Regions from separate parts of the Methylobacterium sp. PvR107 genome, predicted to be linked through region 2. Evidence: predicted binding sites of a transcription regulator. Region 2 holds the regulator's gene; the other holds the start of a gene.
The links. The regulator LexA, encoded in region 2, represses DNA repair genes until DNA is damaged. The targets are predictions, from matches to a motif close to TGTTCNNNNTGTGTTCNG.
Positions count from the first base shown of each region.

Region 1: JOE48_RS10845 (PA0069 family radical SAM protein) is a predicted target of LexA. The motif match lies at 6,172-6,189, and genes of this name have one in related genera.

Region 1 is NZ_JAFIBW010000001.1:2,322,370-2,332,143, reverse strand. It holds gene JOE48_RS10885 (phosphorylase) at 1-178, shown strand, start outside; gene JOE48_RS10880 (hypothetical protein) at 331-642, opposite strand; gene JOE48_RS10875 (EthD family reductase) at 639-950, opposite strand; gene JOE48_RS10870 (NAD(P)/FAD-dependent oxidoreductase) at 1,005-2,336, opposite strand; gene maiA (maleylacetoacetate isomerase) at 2,454-3,101, opposite strand; gene moaB (molybdenum cofactor biosynthesis protein B) at 3,243-3,800, shown strand; gene JOE48_RS10855 (amino acid permease) at 3,949-5,397, opposite strand; gene JOE48_RS10850 (hypothetical protein) at 5,530-6,048, opposite strand; gene JOE48_RS10845 (PA0069 family radical SAM protein) at 6,214-7,329, shown strand; gene JOE48_RS10840 (methyl-accepting chemotaxis protein) at 7,710-9,755, shown strand; gene JOE48_RS10835 (ribonuclease HII) at 9,765-9,774, opposite strand, start outside.
Region 2 is NZ_JAFIBW010000001.1:5,743,105-5,752,878, forward strand. It holds gene JOE48_RS27210 (ComEC/Rec2 family competence protein) at 1-1,493, shown strand, start outside; gene lexA (transcriptional repressor LexA) at 1,487-2,209, opposite strand; gene JOE48_RS27220 (hypothetical protein) at 2,445-2,915, shown strand; gene JOE48_RS27225 (hypothetical protein) at 2,934-3,149, opposite strand; gene fae (formaldehyde-activating enzyme) at 3,648-4,187, shown strand; gene JOE48_RS27235 (hypothetical protein) at 4,227-4,703, opposite strand; gene JOE48_RS27240 (error-prone DNA polymerase) at 4,748-8,032, opposite strand; gene JOE48_RS27245 (Y-family DNA polymerase) at 8,029-9,774, opposite strand, start outside; gene JOE48_RS27250 (ImuA family protein) at 9,767-9,774, opposite strand, start outside.

The DNA of each region.
Region 1 (9,774 bases), 3.4 Mb from region 2:
GCTCACGGCGGATGGCGAGCCCGACATCGCCGCGGTGTTCTTCGCCTTCGCCCGCGGCCGGGCGCGGCTGGGAGACCTGATGCGGCTCGCCCGCGACTCGAACGCCGCCTTCGCGGCGCTCGGCCGGTGCCGGGCGCGCCTCGGGCCGGCGCTCGGGATCCCGGCGGACCTGGGCTGAGACCAGCCCTGATTGTCGCGTTCAGCGCCGCCGTGTTTGCGAGCGGTGCGAAGCGATCCAGGGTGACGCCAAGCGCTCCGAGGTCGCGTTGCCCTGGATCACGTCGCTGCGCTCGTGACGACGGCGCGAACCCGAGACCGGGCGAACCCGGTTCAGATCGGATCCTCGGACTCGTCCGGCAGCGGATCCCCGGTCCAGGTCGTGGCGAAGGCAGCGAGTTCCCGGGCCTCCGCGAAGGCCGCAACGCTCACGGCGCGCTCGGCCGGCGCCGCCCCCGGGTAGGGGGCGAGCTGGATCGTCACCCGGGCAAGGCGGCCACCGGGGGCGTTGGCGGCGAGCCAGGCCTGCGCGTCCGGCGTGAAGCGCTCCGGCCCGTCGAGAGCCCGCGAGTCGTTTCGCAGAACGATGACGTAGGTGCCGAGGCTCGGATCGGCCGCCTGCACCGCCTTGACGATGTCGATCACGGGCTCTCCGCGAAGTCGTTGATCTGCACCTGGGCCTGCGCCGGGGTGAAGTTCGGGATGTCGGCGAAGATCTCCTCGCCATGGGCGGCCACGGCCTTCTTGAACGCCTCGGTCGACTCGAAGGTCAGAAGGGCCATGACCTGGAACGGGGCGGCGCCGCCGTCAGGCGTGCCGGCGCCCTTGACCACCTTCGCCTCGTGGAGGCCGAGCGACGACCAGCGCTCGCGCACCAGCGGCATGTGGTGGCCGAGATAATAGCCCATGTCGAAGCTCGGGCCGGTCGGGTACATGACGCTTACCAGGATCATCGAGTTCATCCTCCCTTTGAAAACGGCTCGGATCTCCCGGGCTCGTAGCTCAAGCTAGTGCAGCTTCACGCGCGGCTCGGTACGGCGGGTAAGCGCGCGCGCGAGGGTGTCGAGCACCGTCTTGGCGGTGCCGTGGAGCGCCCGCTCGTGCATCTTGTAGAGCGAGCGGTACATCATCCGGGCGAACAGACCGGCGATCAGCATGTTCTTGCCGCGCACGAAGCCCATCAGGCTGCCCACGGTCGAATACTCGCCGAGCGACACCAGCGAGCCGAAATCCTTGTACTTGAAGGGTTTCAGCGGCTTGCCGTCGATCTTGGCCTGGATCTGGCCGATGAGGTGGCTTGCCTGCTGGTGCGCCGCCTGGGCGCGCGGCGGCACTGGCGTGTCCGAGCCGGCCTCCACCAGGTAGGCGCAATCGCCCATCGCGAAGATGTCGGGGTCGCGGGTCGTCTGCAGCGTCGGGGTGACGACGAGCTGGTTGGTCCGCGTGGTCTCCAGCCCGCCGATTCCCTGCAGGAAGGGCGGGGCCTTCACGCCGGCCGCCCAGACCACCAGCTCCGACGGGATGAAGGTGCCGTCGGCGAGCTGGACGCCGTCGGCCCGCACCTCGGTCACCCGCGCCTTCACGCGGACATCCACGCCGATCTTGTTGAGGAGCTGCATCACCTCCGCCGAGAGGCGCTGCGGCACTGCCGGCAGGATCCGGTCGGCGGCCTCGACGAGGGTGATGCGGATGTCCTTGCCCGGGTCGATCCTGTCGAGGCCCGTGGAGACCACGTGGCGGAGGGTCCGGTGCAGCTCGGCTGCGAGCTCGGTCCCGGTGGCGCCGGCGCCGATCACCGTCACGTGAAGCTGGCCGGGACGGACCGGGCCGACCTGCGTGTGCGCCCGCAGGGAGGCGTTCACGAGGCGCTGGTGGAAGCGCACCGCCTGATCCTGGGTGTCGAGGGCGATGGCGTGCTCGGCGACCCCGCGCGTGCCGAAATCGTTGGTCGTGGACCCCACCGCCATCACGAGGGTGTCGTAAGGCACTGCGCGCTCCGGCGTGACCTCGCGCCCCTCGGAATCGTGGCTCGCCGCGAGCTGGATCGTGCGCGCCTCCCGGTCGAGGCCGGTCATCTGTCCGATCCGGTAGCGGAACCCGTGCATGTGCGCGTGATGCAGGTAATCGACTGCATGGTGGCCGACATCGAGGCTACCCGCCGCGACCTCGTGGAGCAGCGGCTTCCAGATATGCGTGCGGGCGCGGTCGACGAGCGTGACATGCGCGCGCTTGCCGCGACCGAGCTTGTCGCCGAGCTTCGTCACAAGCTGCAATCCGGCCGCGCCGCCGCCGACCACGACGACGCGATGCAGGCCGGATTCGTTCTCGACGGATGCCATCGACACTCTTTCTTCCCCCGAACCGGGATTAAATCGCCGGCCTGCTTACACGTCCTGCCTAACGGATTGCCACATCTGCCTGCCGCCGGCCCGCGTGACCAGTGCGCGCGCGGCGGATCACGCGCCGGGCGCGCCGGGCTGACGCAGGGGATGTGCCGCGGCGACCTCCGGCAGGGCGAGGCAGGCCTCGGCGATCCGTGCCACAATCGGGTAGGGCGCCGTGTCGATGCCGAAGATGCCGGTCCCGACCCAGAGGCTGACGAGGCAGAGATCGGCGTGGCTCACCGCGTCGCCCTGGCAGAACCGGCCGGTCCCGGGCTCGGTGCCGAGCCGCGTCTCCAGGGTCCTGAGGCCGGTCTCGAAGGCATTGCGCAGGAAGTCGAGCATCCGCTCCCGGGGCAGGCCGTAATGCTCCATCAGGAAGGTGCGCACCCGCGGCACGTAGAGCGGGTGGGTGTCGCAGGCGACGACCTGCGCCAGGGAGCGCGCCCGCGCCCGCGCCCGCGGCTCCTCGGGCAGGAGCCGCACGCCGCCCTTCGTCTCCTCCAGGTAGTCGAGGATGGCCAGGGACTGGGTGAGGGGCGGACCCTCGCCGTCGAACAGGGCCGGGACCGCCCCCTGCGGGTTGATCCTCCGGAATTCCGGCTTGTGCTGATCGCCCGCGTCGAGATCGATGAAGGTCTCCTCGTAGGCGATGCCCTTCAGCTTGAGCGCGATCCGCACCCGGAAGGCGGCGGCCGAGCGCCAGTTGCCGTACATGTGCATGGGGACAGGATCTCCGACAGGGCCGGGAGAGCACAGCCGAGTTTTCGCCCCACGGCAAGGGCCGGGACGGACGCGGTGGGCCGGGGGCGACAACCGGGCCGGGGCGGCCCATATCGGGGCCTGTCCCGGAGAGACCCCGCCATGGCCGACCAGCCCGACCCCCGCCGCTTCATCCCGCTCAACATCGCGGTGCTCACCGTCTCGGATACGCGCCGACCGGAGGACGACCGCTCCGGCGAAACGCTGACCCAGCGCCTCACGGAGGCCGGGCACCGGCTGGCCGGCCGCGCGATCGTGCCCGACGAGATCCCGGCGATCCGCCAGCAGGTGGAGGGCTGGCTGCGCGATCCGGGGATCGACGTGGTGATCAGCACCGGAGGCACCGGCTTCACCGGCCGCGACGTGACCCCGGAGGCGCTGGAGCCGCTGTTCGAGAAGCGGATGGACGGCTTCTCGGCGGTGTTCCACCGGATCTCGTACGACAAGATCGGCACCTCGACCCTGCAATCCCGGGCGACCGCCGGGGTGGCGCGGGCGACCTACGTCTTCGTCCTGCCGGGTTCGCCGGGCGCCTGTCGGGATGCCTGGGACGGGATCCTGGCCCAGCAGCTCGACTACCGCCATCGGCCCTGCAACTTCGTGGAGATCATGCCCCGGCTCGACGAGCACCTGCGGCGCGGGGCGAGTCTGACGGTGTGACACGAACCGTCTTTCCGGGGCGCCGGAGGCGAGCCCGGAATCCGGAACCGGAGGGCGTACAGATACTGGCAGGGCGCGGCCATGGATTCCCGGCTCCCCTCCGCGGCTCCGGAAAGACGGGGCTGTGCTGCGGAACCAGCCCGTTGCGCTACGCCGCGTTCCCCTCCTTGCGGCGCAGCACCGAGTGCTTCCGGCCGTAGAAGAAGTAGATGACGAGCCCGATCGCCATCCAGATGACCAGCCGCAGCCACGTGTCGAGCGGCAGGCCGACCATCAGCAGCAGGCAGAACAGGATGCCGAGGATCGGCACCACCGGCACCGCGGGCACCCGGAACGGACGCTTCATGTGGCGGTCGGTCCGCCGCAGGTAGATCACCGAGCCGCAGACCAGGATGAACGCGGCGAGCGTCCCGATGCTGACCATCTCGCCCAGGATGTTGATCGGCACCAGGGCGGCGACGAGCGCGACCGCGGCCCCGATCAGCGCCTGGCTGCGATAGGGCGTCTGGTAGGTCGGGTGGACGTGGGAGAACATCTTCGGCAGCAGGCCGTCCTGGGCCATGGTGAAGAAGATCCGGCTCTGGCCGTAGAGCAGCACGAGGATCACGGTCGTCAGGCCGGTCAGCGCCCCGAGCTTGATCAAAATGGCGAACCAGCCGATGCCGATCACGTCGACCCCCTTGGCGATCGGGTCGGGGACGTTCAGATCCTTGTAGGGCACGAGCCCGGTCAGCACGGCCGCCACCAGCACGTACAGGATGGTGCAGACGGCGAGCGAGCCCAGGATGCCGATCGGCATGTCCTTCTGCGGCCGCCGCGCCTCCTGGGCCGCGGTCGAGACCGCGTCGAAGCCGATGAAGGCGAAGAACACGACGCCCGCGCCGCGCAGGATGCCACTGTAGCCGTAATGCCCGAAGCTGCCGTCGTTGTCGGGGATCAGCGGGCTCCAATGCGCCGTGTCGACATGGCCCCAGCCCAGCGCGATGAACGCCACCACGACGGTCAGCTTCACCGCCACCATGACGTTGTTGAAGCGCGCCGATTCCTTGGTGCCGCGCATCAGCAGGATCGTGATCAGCGCCACGATCAGCACCGCCGGCAGGTTGAACAGGGCGGTGCCGCCGCCTCCGATCGGCGTGCCGGGGGCGTGGGCGAACTGCGCCGGGATCGCGATCCCGACATCCTTGAGGATGCTCGTCACGTAGCCCGACCAGCCGACCGCCACGGTGGCGGCCCCCATGGCGTATTCGAGGATCAGATCCCAGCCGATCAGCCACGCGAAGAACTCGCCCAGCGTCGCGTAGGTGTATGTGTAGCTCGACCCCGCCACCGGGATCAGCGCCGCCATCTCGGAGTAGCACAGGCCCACGAAGGCGCAGGCGATCCCGCCGAGGACGAAGGAGAGCATGATCCCCGGCCCGGCATATTGCGCGGCGGCCGTGCCGGTGAGCACGAAGATGCCGGCGCCGATGATCGCGCCGATGCCCATCGCGGTGATCGAGAGGGCGCCCAGCGTTTTCGAGAGCTGCTGTTCGCCTTCGCCACTCTCGAGGATGTCGTCGACCGATTTGCGTCCCATCAGGCCCGACGAATCCATGGCACCATCCTTTCAGGGCGGAAGCGGGTCAGCGTTCTCGTGCGGTGCGGAGACGGCAAATCCTTCACACCGTTCAGGGTGTTGTAGAGGAGGCGTGACCGACAACAACGTGGCGCTGCGCAAGATTCTTCTTCAGGCCCGGTCGATCCGCGCGATCAGCGGGCGGACCTTGAGGCGCGGCGCGAACACCGCCCCGGCGCGCAGGGATTCCCGCCGGACGACATCCCCGGCCCGGGCCTGCCGGGCGCCGGCCACGATCTCGATCCGGCCGGCGAGGCGGGCGGCCCATCCGGCTGCGGGGCGCTGGAGCCGGCCGAGCCCGGTCTCGGGCCGGGCGGTGCCGACGAAGCGGTCGAGGGTCCGGATCCAGCCCTCGGCCGGGACGTCCCCGGCCTCGAGGCACAGGATCCAGTCCCGACGCGCCGCGGCTGCGCCCGCCGCGTAGGGATTGCCGTCCCGGTGCAGGACCAGCGTCGCGCCCGTCGCCTCCGCGACGGCCGCCACGGCCTCGCTGCTGCCTCCGGTAACGATCACGGCGTCGCCGATCAGGCCTCCTGCGACACCCGAGACCAGCACGCTGAGCGTGTCGGCCAGGCGATCGATCGCATCGGGAGCGGCCGGGTCGGCCAGGAAGGTCACCGCAGAGAGCATGAGCGCGCCCTTAGACGATTCTGCGCCGCCGTAAACTATTGATCGGCCTCCGGAAGGCGCCAGCGCGACCGTGCGACGCGCCGCGCGGGGATTTGCCTGAAAATAAGGCGCCGCCTTCCAGTCTGTTCGCGTTATGTTCCACGTGAAACACGGGAGCGACTCGGCATGACACGGACAGGGAGTGGGTCGGGCAAGGGCGCTGCAATCCGGCTCGGGCACAGCACGCCGCCCGAGAGCGCCCGGCGCGGGCGCGGTGCCACCGCCAATCCCACGAGCCGTTTCGAGGCGGCGCGGCGCGAGCTGTTCTACGATTCCGACTGGGGGGCGGACGAGCCGGCTCCCTTGCGCACGCAGGTCACGCCGGAGCGTACGGCCCGCATCATCGCCCGCAACACGTCGCCCGACGTTCCGTTCGACCGGTCGATCAATCCCTATCGGGGCTGCGAGCACGGCTGCATCTACTGCTACGCGCGGCCGACCCACGCCTGGCTCGGCCTGTCGCCGGGGCTCGACTTCGAATCGCGGATCTTCACCAAGCCCGAGGCCGCCCGCCTCCTCGCCCGGGAGCTTGCGGCACCGGGCTATCGCCCCGAGACGATTGCCCTCGGGACGGCCACGGATCCCTACCAGCCGCTGGAGCGCGAGCACCGCATCACCCGCGCGGTTTTGGAGGTGCTGCGGGAGACCCGGCACCCGGTCAGCATCACCACCAAATCCGACCTCATCCTGCGAGACCTCGACATCCTGGCCGAGATGGCCGCGCAGAACCTGATCCTGGTCGCCCTGTCGCTGCCGACCCTCGACCCGGGCCTCGCTCGACGCCTCGATCCCCGCGCCCCGCGGCCGGAGAAGCGGCTGGCCGCAATGCGCGCCTTGAGCGCGGCGGGTGTGCCCGTGATGGTCAATGTCTCGCCGATCATCCCGGGGCTCACGGATCCCGAGATCGAGACGATCCTCGCCCGGGCCCGGGAGAACGGCGCGAGCCGCATCGGCCACGCGCTGCTCCGGCTGCCGGGTGAGGTCGCCGACCTCGTGGCCGACTGGTTCGCCGCGCATTACCCCGAGCGGAAGGACCGGACCTTCGGGCTGTTGACGCAGGCCCGAGGCGGCCGCGAGAACGATCCGCGCTTCGGCCATCGCTTCCGCGGCGAGGGCGCCTACGCGGCGATGATCGGCCAGCGGGTGCGGCTGGCGGGGACGCGGCTCGGCTTCGCCTTCGGCCGGATGGCGCTGGACCGCGACGCCTTCCGCAAGCCGGGGGCGCAACTGGCACTGTTCTGACGGCCGGCACGGGGCGAAGCGACACGCGGGAGAACCAGGCGTCCGGCCGGTTGCGCGGCTCAAACCAACGACCACGAGATCTGTGACAGCAGGCTCTGTGCAAGAGTAATGCAGTGCCGGATGTCCGATTGAGGATATCAATTGAATTGCGCCGCACGTCGTCGCGTCTCACGAATCGCGTCTGCGATTTTTCTGGCAACACAAGGTTGACATTCGGAGCGCTGAGGATGCAAATCCGTTAGGCATTGATTCCAGGTTTGACTTACGCATTGCTTCGGAACTGCATGTAAGGACGGGAATTTTGAGCAATGAGGACTTTGGTTGTTCATAAAATTACAAATTTGTCTATCGGCACTATTTTCGGCGCCATTCTATGCGCCATGAGCGTCCTGCTGCTGGCAGCGCGCGCCACGACCCTGTTTGGAGCGCATGAGGAGACGCTGCGGGGTCAAGGCGTCGTCGCCCTGTCGCAGGCGAGCCGCGCCCTGCTCCATTCCGTGATCGCGACGCGTACGGCGCGTGGGACGGGCCTGAAGATCCTGGCCGACGAGGACCCCGTCTCCGCATCCGGCAAGGCGGCCCTGGAGGTGGACGAAAGGGCTCGGATCGACAGCGAGGCGGCGTTCTGGGCGATCGCGCGCGACCTCGACGTGCCTTCGGTCCAGGCGACCCTGGAGCCACTTCGCCGGGCTCAGGCGGCGCTGACCGCCCAGCGGCCGCAGGTCGAGGCCGCCGCGGCCGTGCCGAAACGGGAGCGCCCGGCCGCGCTCAGACAGACCGTCGATACGGTCATTGCGGCGCTGCTCCAGGCCTACGCGGCGACCAACAAGGCCGTGGATGCCGCCATCCCCAGGGAGGATGCGGCCATCGAGCGATACCTCGAGATCAAGCGCGCCGCGTGGGCGACACGGATCGCGTTCGGGATCTCATGGGTCCGGATCGAGACCGCGGTTGCAGCCGGGGCGGGGTGGTCGCAGGCCGAGATGATCGCGGCCGCCGAGGAGCGGGCACGCCTCTTCGCCGCTTGGGCCGAGGTCGTCGATACGATCGTTGACGACTTGCCGGAGACGATTCGCGCGGCCTTCAGGAAGGCCCGCGACAGCAATTTCGAGGGTGAATCGGCGGCGCGGCGCATCGCCCTGACGAACGCGCTGAGCCAGAGCCGGCCGCCCGGCATCGGGGCGCGGGACCTGCGCGCGCGCGACATCGCCGATGGGGCCACGCTCGTGGCCCTGGCCGACGCGGCCCTCGATGCGATGATCGCGCGCGCCGAGGTGCTGGCCGGCGAGGCGCAGCGTTCGTTTCTGGTTGCCCTCGCGCTTCTGGCCAGCTGCCTGCTGCTGACGGTCGGCGGTATGGTGCTCGTCGACCGCCGCATCCTGCGGCCGATCCGGGCCATGATCCAGGCCATGGGCGCGCTCGCGGCCGGAGATGCCACCGCGGCGATCCCGATACAGGAGCGACGGGACGAGATCGGCGCGATGGCAGCGGCCGTCCGGGTGTTCAAGGACAACCTGATCCGCACCCGGGCGCTGGAAGCCGAGGCCGCCGCGGCCCGTCTCGCCGCGGAGGCGCAGCGCCGGTCGGCCACCGACGCGCTGGCGCAGGGTTTCGAGCAGGCCGTGTCCGGCATCGTCGCTCAGGTCTCCAGTTCCGCTGCCGAGCTGCAGACCACGGCCTGGCAGATGACCACGACGGCGCAGCACACCGCCAGCCAGTCCAATGCCGTGGCCGCCGCCGCCGAGGAGGCGTCCGCCAGCGTCAGAACGGTGGCCGCCGCCGTCGAGGAACTCGGGACCTCCGTCCAGGAGATCGGGCGTCAGGTTCAGGGCTCATCCGAGCTCGCCCGGACCGCGGTCGATGAGGCCGATCAGACCGCCACGCTCGTGGCCGCGCTCAACGCGGCGGCCGCCCGGGTCGGTGCCGTGATCGAGCTGATCGCCGGGATCGCCGCGCAGACCAATCTCCTGGCGCTCAATGCGACGATCGAGGCGGCGCGGGCGGGCGAGGCGGGACGGGGTTTCGCGGTGGTCGCCACCGAAGTGAAGGCGCTCGCCGCGCAGACCGGCCAAGCCACCGAGGAGATCGGCCGGCAGATCGGCGAGATCCGCAGCGTGACCGGCCAAGCGGTGGATGCGATCGGCACGATCACCGGCCGGATCGGGGAGATCAGCGCCGTGGCGGCGGCGATTGCGGCGGCGGTGGAGCAGCAGGGGGCCGCCACGCAGGAGATCGTCCGCAACATCACCCAGGCCAATGCGGGGACGCAGGAGGTGACCGGCAACATCTCCGGCGTTGCTAACGCGGCCGACCAGACGGGCCGCGCGGCCGATCACGTGCTCACCGCTGCGACCGCGCTGTCGCGCCAATCCGAGCAGCTCGCGGCCGAGGTCGATCACTTCCTGGCGGGAATCCGGGCCGCGTGACCCGACCTCTCAGGCCTGG
Region 2 (9,774 bases):
TGACCGGCAAGCGCGGTCTGATCGGCCCGGCGACCAACGACGCACTGCGCGCCGCCGGCATCTACCACGTCGTCTCGATCTCGGGGCTGCACATGGTGCTGGCCGCCGGCGTCGTGTTCTGGCTGGTGCGGGCGGCCCTGGCGCTGATCCCCCATTGCGCCCTGGTCTGGCCGATCAAGAAGATCGCGGCCGGATTCGCGATGCTCGGGGTCACCGCCTATTGCGCCTTCTCGGGCTGGGACATCGCGGCCGAGCGCTCGCTGATCATGACCCTGATCATGCTGGGCGCGATCCTGGTGGACCGGCCGGCGCTGTCGATGCGCAACCTCGCGCTCGCCGCGCTGATCGCCCTGGCCCGCGAGCCCGAGGGGCTGCTTGGCCCGAGCTTCCAGATGTCGTTCGGGGCGGTGGCCGGGCTGATCGCCTGCGCGCGGCTGATCGACGGGCGCCTGTTCGTGCGCCCCGGGGCGGGACGGATCGGGCGGATCGTCGGCACCGGCCTGTCGGCGGTCACCGGCACCCTGGCCACGACCCTGGTGGCGCAGATCGCCACCGCGCCCTTCGCCACCTACCATTTCCAGACGATCCAGCCGTTCGGGCTGATCGGCAACGCCCTGACGCTGCCCCTGGTCTCCCTGGTGGTGATGCCCTCCGCGGTGATCGGGATCCTCGCCTACCCGTTCGCCCTGGACCGGCCGGTCTGGTGGCTCATGGGCCAGGCGGTCGGCGGGATGCTGGCGATCTCCGAATGGATCGCCGGGTTCGAGCGGGCGACCCTGGTGCTGCCGGCGTTCGGAACCGGGGCGCTGGGACTGCTGACGGCCGGGCTGCTGCTGGCGACGCTCCCGGTCTCGCGCCTGCGCTGGCTCGCCCTGCCGCCGCTCCTGGTCGGCCTCGGCCTCGCGGCCCTGCCGGAGCGCTACGATCTCTACGTCGACCGGCAGGGCGCAGGCGCCGCGGTGCGGGGTCCCGACGGGCGCCTCGCGGCGCTGGGGAATCCCTCCGGCTTCGTCCTGGAACAGTGGCTGAAGGCCGATGGCGATGGCCGCACGCCGGTACAGCGGAGCCGCCCGTCCGCGGGCGGGCGCTGCGACCGGCTCGGCTGCACCGCGATCCTGCCGGACGGCCGGGCCGTCGCCCTGGTCCGCGACCGGCGCGCCTTCCCGGAGGATTGCGCCCGGGCCGCCGTGCTGATCACCGGCCTCGCGGCGCCCCCGACCTGTACGGGCCCACTGGTCATCGACCGCCGCTTCCTCGCCAGCCACGGGGCCGTCGCCCTGCGCGCCGGACCAGGCGGCTTCGCGATACAGGGCGCCCGGACCGATGACCGAACGGTGCCGTGGCGCCCGCATGCATTGCCCGGCCTACCCGTCGCCGCGCGGACCGGGACGGATCCCCCTGCCGAAGCCTCCCGCGGGATGGCCGCGACGGAGGACGATCCGCCGGGTGCCAACCCCGCCCCGGGCGACGCGCCGGCCGCCCCGCTTCAGTAGCGGCGGACGAGACTGACGAGCCGGCCCTGGATCTGGACCCGATCCGGGCCCAGGACGCGGGTCTCGTAGGCCGGGTTGGCGGCTTCCAGGGCGATCGAGGAACCGCGGCGGCGCAGGCGCTTGAGCGTCGCCTCCTCGTCGTCGATCAGGGCCACGATGATGTCGCCCGTATTGGCGGTGTCCTGCTTCCGGATCACCACGAGGTCGCCATCGAGGATGCCGGCCTCCACCATCGAGTCGCCGCGCACTTCCAGGGCGTAGTGCTCGCCGCCGGCTAGGAAGTCAGGCGAGAGGGTGATGGCATGGCTCTGGTTCTGGATCGCCGAGACCGGGGTACCGGCCGCGATCCGGCCCATGACGGGGATCGACACGGCGCGGCCGGCCTCGTCGATCATCCGGGCGGCGGCAGGCTGAGCCGGCTGCTTGGACTTGCCGCCCTCGACCACACTCGGCGTGAAGCGGCGCGGCTCCGCGGGAGCCGCCGCAGCCGGGGACGCCAGGCTCTCGGGAATGCGGATCACCTCGATGGCCCGCGCCCGGTTCGGGAGACGCCGCAGGAAGCCGCGCTCCTCGAGGGCCGTGATCAGACGGTGGATGCCCGATTTCGACTTGAGGTCGAGTGCATCCTTCATCTCGTCGAAGGAGGGGGGAACGCCGCATTCCTGCATGCGATTCTGGATGAATCGCAGGAGGTCCAGCTGCTTGCGCGTGAGCATCGACGGGGGCCTCGCGGCTTGGCGGACCGCCTCGGGACGGTCTCTGAAACAAATCACGAACAGGTTAAACGTTCCGCAAGTGTTCCGCAAGCGTCATACGGCCACGCTTCCGAGGACGCCATGGTCCGAGGCAGAAACGAATTGACGGCGCAAGCGGAGCCGTTTCAATGCACCACGTCCCGCCGGGCAGGGCGGCGGAGCCGGGGCGGGCTGAGATCGGGCTGGGATGACGAGGATGCGACGACCCGCGGCTCTGCTGCCCCGAAGCCTGGCTTCCGTGGGCCTGGTCTCCCTCGGCCTGGCGCTCGCGGGCTGCACCACAGGGTTCTCGTACATCTCGCGCAACTACGTCGCGCTCACCCCGCAGGTGGTTACGATCGGCTGCAAGGAGCCCTACGAGGTCTACGACAACCGGCAGATGCGCCGGATGCTCATCGTCTCCAATGCCCTGCGTGAATATGCCGGCTGCAACCTGAGCGAGGTCCGGATCGATCCCGAGCCGGAATCGACCCGGGTGAAGCGCTTCCGCACCGCCGCCCGCGCCTATCTCGACGAGACCGTGCGAGAGGATTGCCGCATCGTCGGCGAAACCGTGTTCGATCCGCTGAAGACCGAGTTCGCCTACGCGTGCGACGCGCCGATCGAGAAGCGGGGCACGGTGGTGCCGCGCCTTCCGGGCCGCAATCCGGGCCTCGGCCCGCGCTGATCCGTCGGCGGCGGCCCCTCAACGGCCCGGCTTCGGGAAGGTCCGTTCCGCCGCATCTCCGGCGGCGGCCAGCAGCGCGCGGGCGAAGGCCCGGGCCTCCGCCCGGTCGAGCACGATCGCGGCGGTGACCGGACCTCCGCCCAGGTCCGACAGGGCGAGTTCCAGACGCACCCCGTCGGGCACGGCGCTCGCCTGAAGGCTCCAGCCGGAGCCTCGATCCGTACTCTCGGCCATCTCACATTCCTCCCGCCTGCCCCGTGGAAGCCCGAAGACGCCCGCCGGAACCGGCCCCGTGCCCGGGCCTGTTCCCGAGCCGTGCCAAGCACTTCCCTGCCTCGCCTGAACGCGTTCCTCAAGGCCGCAGGCCCCGGACTCGTCGTGATGCGCGCCGACACGGATGTCGGCAGGCTGATCACGGCGGCCCGGAGGGGCGCCCGCTGGGGCTACGCGCTGCTGATTGTGCGGCATCGCCGGTATCGGCGGCCTGTTCGGCGCGCCGTGTCTCGTAAGCTGCGGGCTGCCGGACATCGTGCTGCTCGGCCGGGTCTTCACCGGGAGCTACCGGCGGGACGGCGGATCGAGGGCCCGACAAGGGGGTGGTTTACGCCGTCTCGGGGCTGACCATCGCCTTCGTGCCGGTCGGCGTGTTCGACGGGGCGGCCCGCTCTGAATCGATTGACGCGGGCTGCGCGATGATGTCTCCCGCGGGCTCCGATCAGGTGGAGTTCGAACATGCAAGAGATCTGGTTCCGCGCGGGCGAGGCCACGGTGCTGGCGGCCGAGGGCCAGTACACCGACGCCATGCCGGAGGTGCTGATCGGCTCGGTGCGCGGGCCGGTGGGCCAGGCCTTCGCGTCGATGATGGGGCAGGTCCAGGGCCACACCCGGATGTTCGTGGTGCGCGACCTCAACCAGCTGGTGCGTCCGGCCACGATGATGACCACCAAGGCCACGATCCACACGGCCGAGTATGTCGAACTCCTCGGCGGCGTGGTCCAGGCCGCCACCGGCGACGCAATCGTCGACTGCATCATCGAGGGCATCCTGCCCAAGGACGGGCTCGACGAGCTCTGCATGATCATCATGATCTGGCTCGACCCGCGCTGCGCCGAGGACGACAACCTCGACCAGAAGGATCTTTACCGGACGAACTACGAGGCGACGAAGCTCGCCATCGCCCGCGCCCTCAAGGGCGAGCCGACGGTCGACGAGCTGATCGCCAACCGCAAGACCGTGAAGCACTACGCGCTCGACGGCGTGGTCGAGTACTGAGCGGGCGCTCGGCGGGCATCCTGCGGGCTCAGGTCCGCCTCATCCCGGCGGGATGCGCCCCACCGAGCAAAGGGTCCGCATCGTGCTGCTGCCCGGGTCGGTGTAGCAGGAGGCCGACCAGCCGTTCTGCTGGATGAACGACTTGCGCCGCTCCGCGAGCGAGGTCCGGTAGGCGTTGGTGATGATCGGCTCGACGGTGGCGGCCGACTCGCCGATCAGGATCTCGGACGCCACCGACAGGTCGCGGAAGAAGGTCGCCGAGGGGGCGGGCTCGGCGGAGGTCGCCTGAACGATCGGCTCGGCCCGGCAGGTCACGTCGAACTTGATCGGGCCGGCCATGCGGATGTCGATGCTCGGGCCGGCCCGCTTGCCGACCTTGCCGCCGATGGCACCGGCGATCTGGCGGGTGAGGTCGTCGCAGCTGTCGGCCCGGGCAGTTCCCGCCAGGAGCGGCAGGATCAGCGGCAGGGACGCGCAGGCGGCGAGGAGAAGGCGCGGAACGGCGAAGCTCGACATGGGGGCACTCTACGCGCGGCGCGGGGCCTGTCGAGGGGCGGGGCTCAGTGGAAATCCCGGCTGCGATACACGCGCCGGTCCGGGGGCACGCCGAAATCCGTGTTCTCGGGGGGCAGCCGCATGCCGGCCTCGCGCAGGTCGCGGAGCGAGGCGGTGAGATCGCGAAACCCTTCGGCCACGAGATGGACCACCCCGCCCGCCCGCTGGATCCGGCCGCGCACGGCGAGGAACCGAGCCTGCATGGCGGCCCGGCGGTTGGCCTCGAACACCGCCTTCCAGACGATCACGTTCGCGATACCGGTCTCGTCCTCCAGAGTCAGGAAGACCACGCCCTTGGCGGTGCCCGGCCGCTGGCGGATCAGCACGAGCCCCGCCACCGTGACCCGGGCGCCCTGGGGCAGGGCCGGGTCGAGATGGGCCCGGGCCGGGATCGCGCCGATCCGGGCGAGGCGCCCCCGGAAGAACGCCACCGGGTGCCCCTGCAGGGACAGGCCGGTGGCGGAGTAATCCTCGGCCACCGCCTCGGACGGGGCCAGGGACGGCAGGTCCACCGCCGGCTCGTGCCGGAACAGGCCGTCATCGGCGTGCCAGGCGAAGAGCGGCAGCGGCGCCTCGAGGAGATGAGCCCGGCGCTCGCTGGCATCGGCCTTCGCAGCCTTGCGCGCCGAGGTCCCCTCCAGGGTGCGGACCATCCAGAGGGCGGCGCGTCGGTCGAGGCCCAGCGAGCGGAACGCGTCCGCCTCGGCCAGGCGCTCCAGGGTGTTGCGGGGCAGGGCGAGGGACGCCTGCAGGCCCTCGATGCTGGCGTAGCCGTTGGCCCGCAGCCGCACGAGACGGCGCATCGCGGCCTCGGGCAGGCCGCGGACCTGCCGCAGGCCGATCCGCACGGCGTGCATCTGCGGGTTCGCCGCCGGCTCCAGGGTACAATCCCAGTCGCTGGCGTTGACGCAGACGCCCCGCACCTCGACCCCGTGGGCGCGGGCGTCGCGCACCAGCTGGGCCGGCTGGTAGAAGCCCATGGGCTGGGCGTTGAGGATCGCGGCCAGGAAGACGTCGGGGTGCCGGCACTTCATCCAGGCCGAGGCGTAGACGAGGAGCGCGAAGCTCGCCGCGTGGCTCTCCGGGAAGCCGTAAGTGGAGAAGCCGCGGATCTGCGCGAAGCAGCGCTCGGCGAAATCCTTCGGGTAGCCCCGGCGGGTCATGCCGCCGACGAACTTGTCCGCGAACCCGCCGATCGAGCCGACATGGCGGAAGGTCGCCATCGCCCGGCGCAACCCGTCGGCTTCCGCCGGGGTGAAGCCCGCCGCCGTGATGGCGATCTGCATGGCGTGCTCCTGGAACAGCGGCACCCCGTAGGTCTTCTGCAGCACTTCCTTCAGCTCGTCCGCCGGACCGTGATCCGGATGCGGGGCGGGGTACGCCACCGGATCGATCCCCGAGCGCCGCCGCAGATAGGGATGGACCATGTCACCCTGGATCGGGCCGGGACGCACGATCGCGACCTGCACCACGAGGTCGTAGAACTCCTTGGGCTTCAGGCGGGGCAGCATCGACATCTGCGCCCGGCTCTCGACCTGGAACACGCCGACGGAATCGGCCTTGGCCAGCATCGCGTAGGTCGCGGAATCCTCCTGCGGCAGGTCGGCCAGCGTCTCGTAGAAGGTGCCGTGATCCCGCTCCAGGAAATCGAGACCGCGCTTGAGGCAGGTCAGCATGCCGAGCGCCAGAACGTCGACCTTCATCAGGCCGATCGCATCGATGTCGTCCTTGTCCCACTCGATGAAGGTGCGGTCCGCCATGGCGCCGTTGCCCACCGGCACAGTCTCGTCGAGGCGGCCGCGGGTCAGCACGAAGCCGCCGACATGCTGCGACAGGTGGCGGGGAAAGCCGATCAGCTGGTGGGCGAGGTCGAGCGCCTGCCGGATCGCGGGGTTCTCCGGATCGAGGCCGGCTTCCCGCACGTGCTGGTCCGGCATGCCGGTGCCCCAGGAACCCCAGACCGTGTCGGCGATCGCCGCAGTCACGTCCTCAGTGAGGCCTAGAACCTTGCCGACCTCGCGGATCGCCATGCGGGGGCGGTAGTGGATCACCGTGGCGCAGAGGGCGGCGCGCTCGCGGCCGTAGCGGGCGTAGAGGTGCTGGATCACCTCCTCCCGGCGCTCGTGCTCGAAATCGACATCGATGTCGGGCGGCTCGCCGCGGTTCTCCGAGATGAAGCGGGCGAAGAGCAGCCGGTGCTTCGACGGATCCACCGCGGTGATGCCGAGGCAGAAGCAAACGGCGGAATTGGCGGCCGAGCCCCGGCCCTGGCAGAGGATGCCCTTGCTGCGGGCGAACGCGACCACGTCGAACAGGGTCAGGAAGTAGCGGGCATAGTCCATCTTGGCGATGAGCCGCAGCTCGTCGTGAAGCGTGGCCTCGACGGGGGCGGGGATGTCGCCGGCGTAGCGCCAGCGGGCCCGTTCCCAGGTGAGCTCCTCCAGGTATTCCTGCGGCGTGCGGCCGGGGGGCACCGGCTCGTCGGGATACTCGTAGTGCAGCTGCGCGAGGTCGAAATCGCAGGCCTCGGCGATCTCGACGGTGCGGGCCAGGGCCTCCGGGTGGTCGGCGAACAGCCGCGCCATCTCGGCGGGTGGCTTCAGGTGGCGCTCGGCATTGGCCTCCAGGCGGTAGCCGGCCTCCCCGATCCGGCAACCCTCGCGGATGCAGGTGACCACGTCCTGGAGCGGGCGCCGCTCGGGATGGTGGTAGAGCGCATCCGAGACCGCGACCATCGGGGCGCCCGAGGCCGCGCCCAGTTCCGCCAGCAGCCCGAGGCGCCGCCGCTCGTCGCCGCGCCGCGTGTGGCACGCGCCGAGAAAGGTCCGGCCCGGGGCGGCGGCGGCGAGCGCCTCCAGCCGCGCCCGGAACCCCTCCGGCAGGCGCCGGGCCGGGGGCATGGCGATGAATATCTGGCCGTCGGCGGCCTCCAGCATCTCGGCGAAGGAGAACCGGCACGCGCCCTTGCGGACGCGCCGGTTGCCGAGGGTGAGCAGCCGGCACAGGCGCCCCCAGGCCTCCCGGTCCATCGGGTAGGTGACGGCCTCGAACCCCTCCTCGGTGACGAGGCGTACGCCGGGCAGGATCCGGATCACGGTGCCTTCCGCTTCGAGCGCCCGCGCCGCCGCGTGCGCCCGGACCACGCCGGCCACGGTGTTGCGGTCAGCGATGCCGATCGCGGCGAGGCCGTAGGCCGCGCCCTGCACGACGTAGTCCTGCGGGTGCGCGGCGCCGTGCAGGAAGGAGAAGTTCGTGGTGACGGCGAGTTCGGCGTAAGCGGGGCCGCTCACGCGAACAGCCCGTGGACGTACCACGCGGCCGGGCGGTCGGAGGCGTGCGGCCCGTCGCGGTAGAGCCAGAGCCGGTGCCCGGCCTCGCACTCGACGCGGTAGTAGTCGCGGGGCTCGCCGGGCGCGCGCCACCATTCGGCGGCGATCCGCTCCGGCCCCTCGGCATGGGTGACTCGATGGACCTGGGCGCGCCAGCGGAAGCGCCGGGGCGGACCCTCCGGGATGGTCGAGAGAACGTCGAGGGCGGCCTCGCCCCGGGGGAACAGCACCAGGGGGCGCGGCGGGAGGTGGTCGGGCCAGGGGGAGGGGATCGGGGAGGGGATCGGGGAAGGGATCGGGGAGGCGCGGGCAGGCGTCCTCCCTCCCTCCTCTGCGGGGGAGGGGGGCCCTCGCGTCAGCGGGGGTCGGGCCGGGATGCAGTCCCGCAAGAGGGGAGCGCGGCTTCCGGAGAGGGCGCGCTCTTCCTGATCGACACGGCCCTGTTCTGCAGCGTCGCCCCCCTCTCCCGACCCGCTTCGCGGGCCACCTTCCCCCGCAAAGGGGGGAGGGAGATGCGCCCGCATCGAGTCGAGGCCCTTATCCACTGACGATCCCTGCCTCTCTCCGGCAACCCAAACCCGGATCCGGTCAGCCTGCTCCGGCAGGTGGCTCGCCCGCGGTTCGAGCCGGAGCAGCGCCCGCCCGAGCCGTTGCGCCAGGGCGTCGGCCACCACCCCGACCCCGTCGCCTGCAGGGGCCGCGCCGAGATCCGTCTGGCGGGCCAGCAGGATGCCGGTCACCGTCACGGCGAGCGCCACCGTCTCGAATCCGAACCCGGCATCGAGGGCAGGCCCCAGCCGGTCGAGGCGCAAGGAAACGAGGGCGGCGACCCGCTCAGGGCAGCGCTCGGGTCGGGACAGGCCGAGGTCGAGGGCGCGCACCGCCCCGTCGACCCGGTGGAGCACGAGGCGCAGGGCGCAGGCACCGAGCCCGTCCCGCTCCAGCCGGGGGGCAATCACGGCCATCAGGTCCCGGGCGGTCCGCACGATGTCCGATTGCCGGCCGATCGGGTCGAGGAAGCCGCGGGCAGCGGCGTACGCGGCGGCCTCCGACAGGGGCGCCAGCGGCTCGGGACGGCGCGCCAGCGCTTGGTCGAGGCGCAGCAGCAGGGTCTCGCCGAAGCGGCGGGCGAGGGGACCGCGGGGCAGGGCGTCGAGCTCGCCGACCCGGCGCAGGCCGAGCCGCCGCAGGCCCGCGGCCATGTCGGGATCGAGGCGCAGGGATTCCACGGGCAGGTCCCGCAGGGCCTCGGCGGCCCCGCCCGGCGGAACGACGATCCGGTCGGCCTCGCCATGGCGGGCCAGCGCGAAGGCGGCGCCGGGCGTGTCGGCCAGCGCGATTCGCGCCGGAATGGTGGCGCGGGCGAGCCGGGCGGCCAGATCCGCAACGAGGTTCGCCTCGCCGCCGCGCAGATGGCTCGCCCCGGCGACGTCGATGTAGAGCCCGTCCGTCGCCTCGGCCGGCCCGAACGGGGCCACCAGGGGCGCGTAGGCCGACGCCCAGCGGCAGAGCCGGAGCAGGGACTCCCGGTCGGCGGCCGGGTCGGCAGGGTGGACCTGGAGCGGCACGCCGATCCGCGCCCGGACCCGGCCGAGGGGCTCGCCGGGGTTCAGGCCCAGGGCACGGGCCTCCGGGTCGAGGGCCACGAGCCGCAGGCCGCCGGACCCCTCGGCCGCCACAGCCAGCGGGCCGCGCTCAGGCGC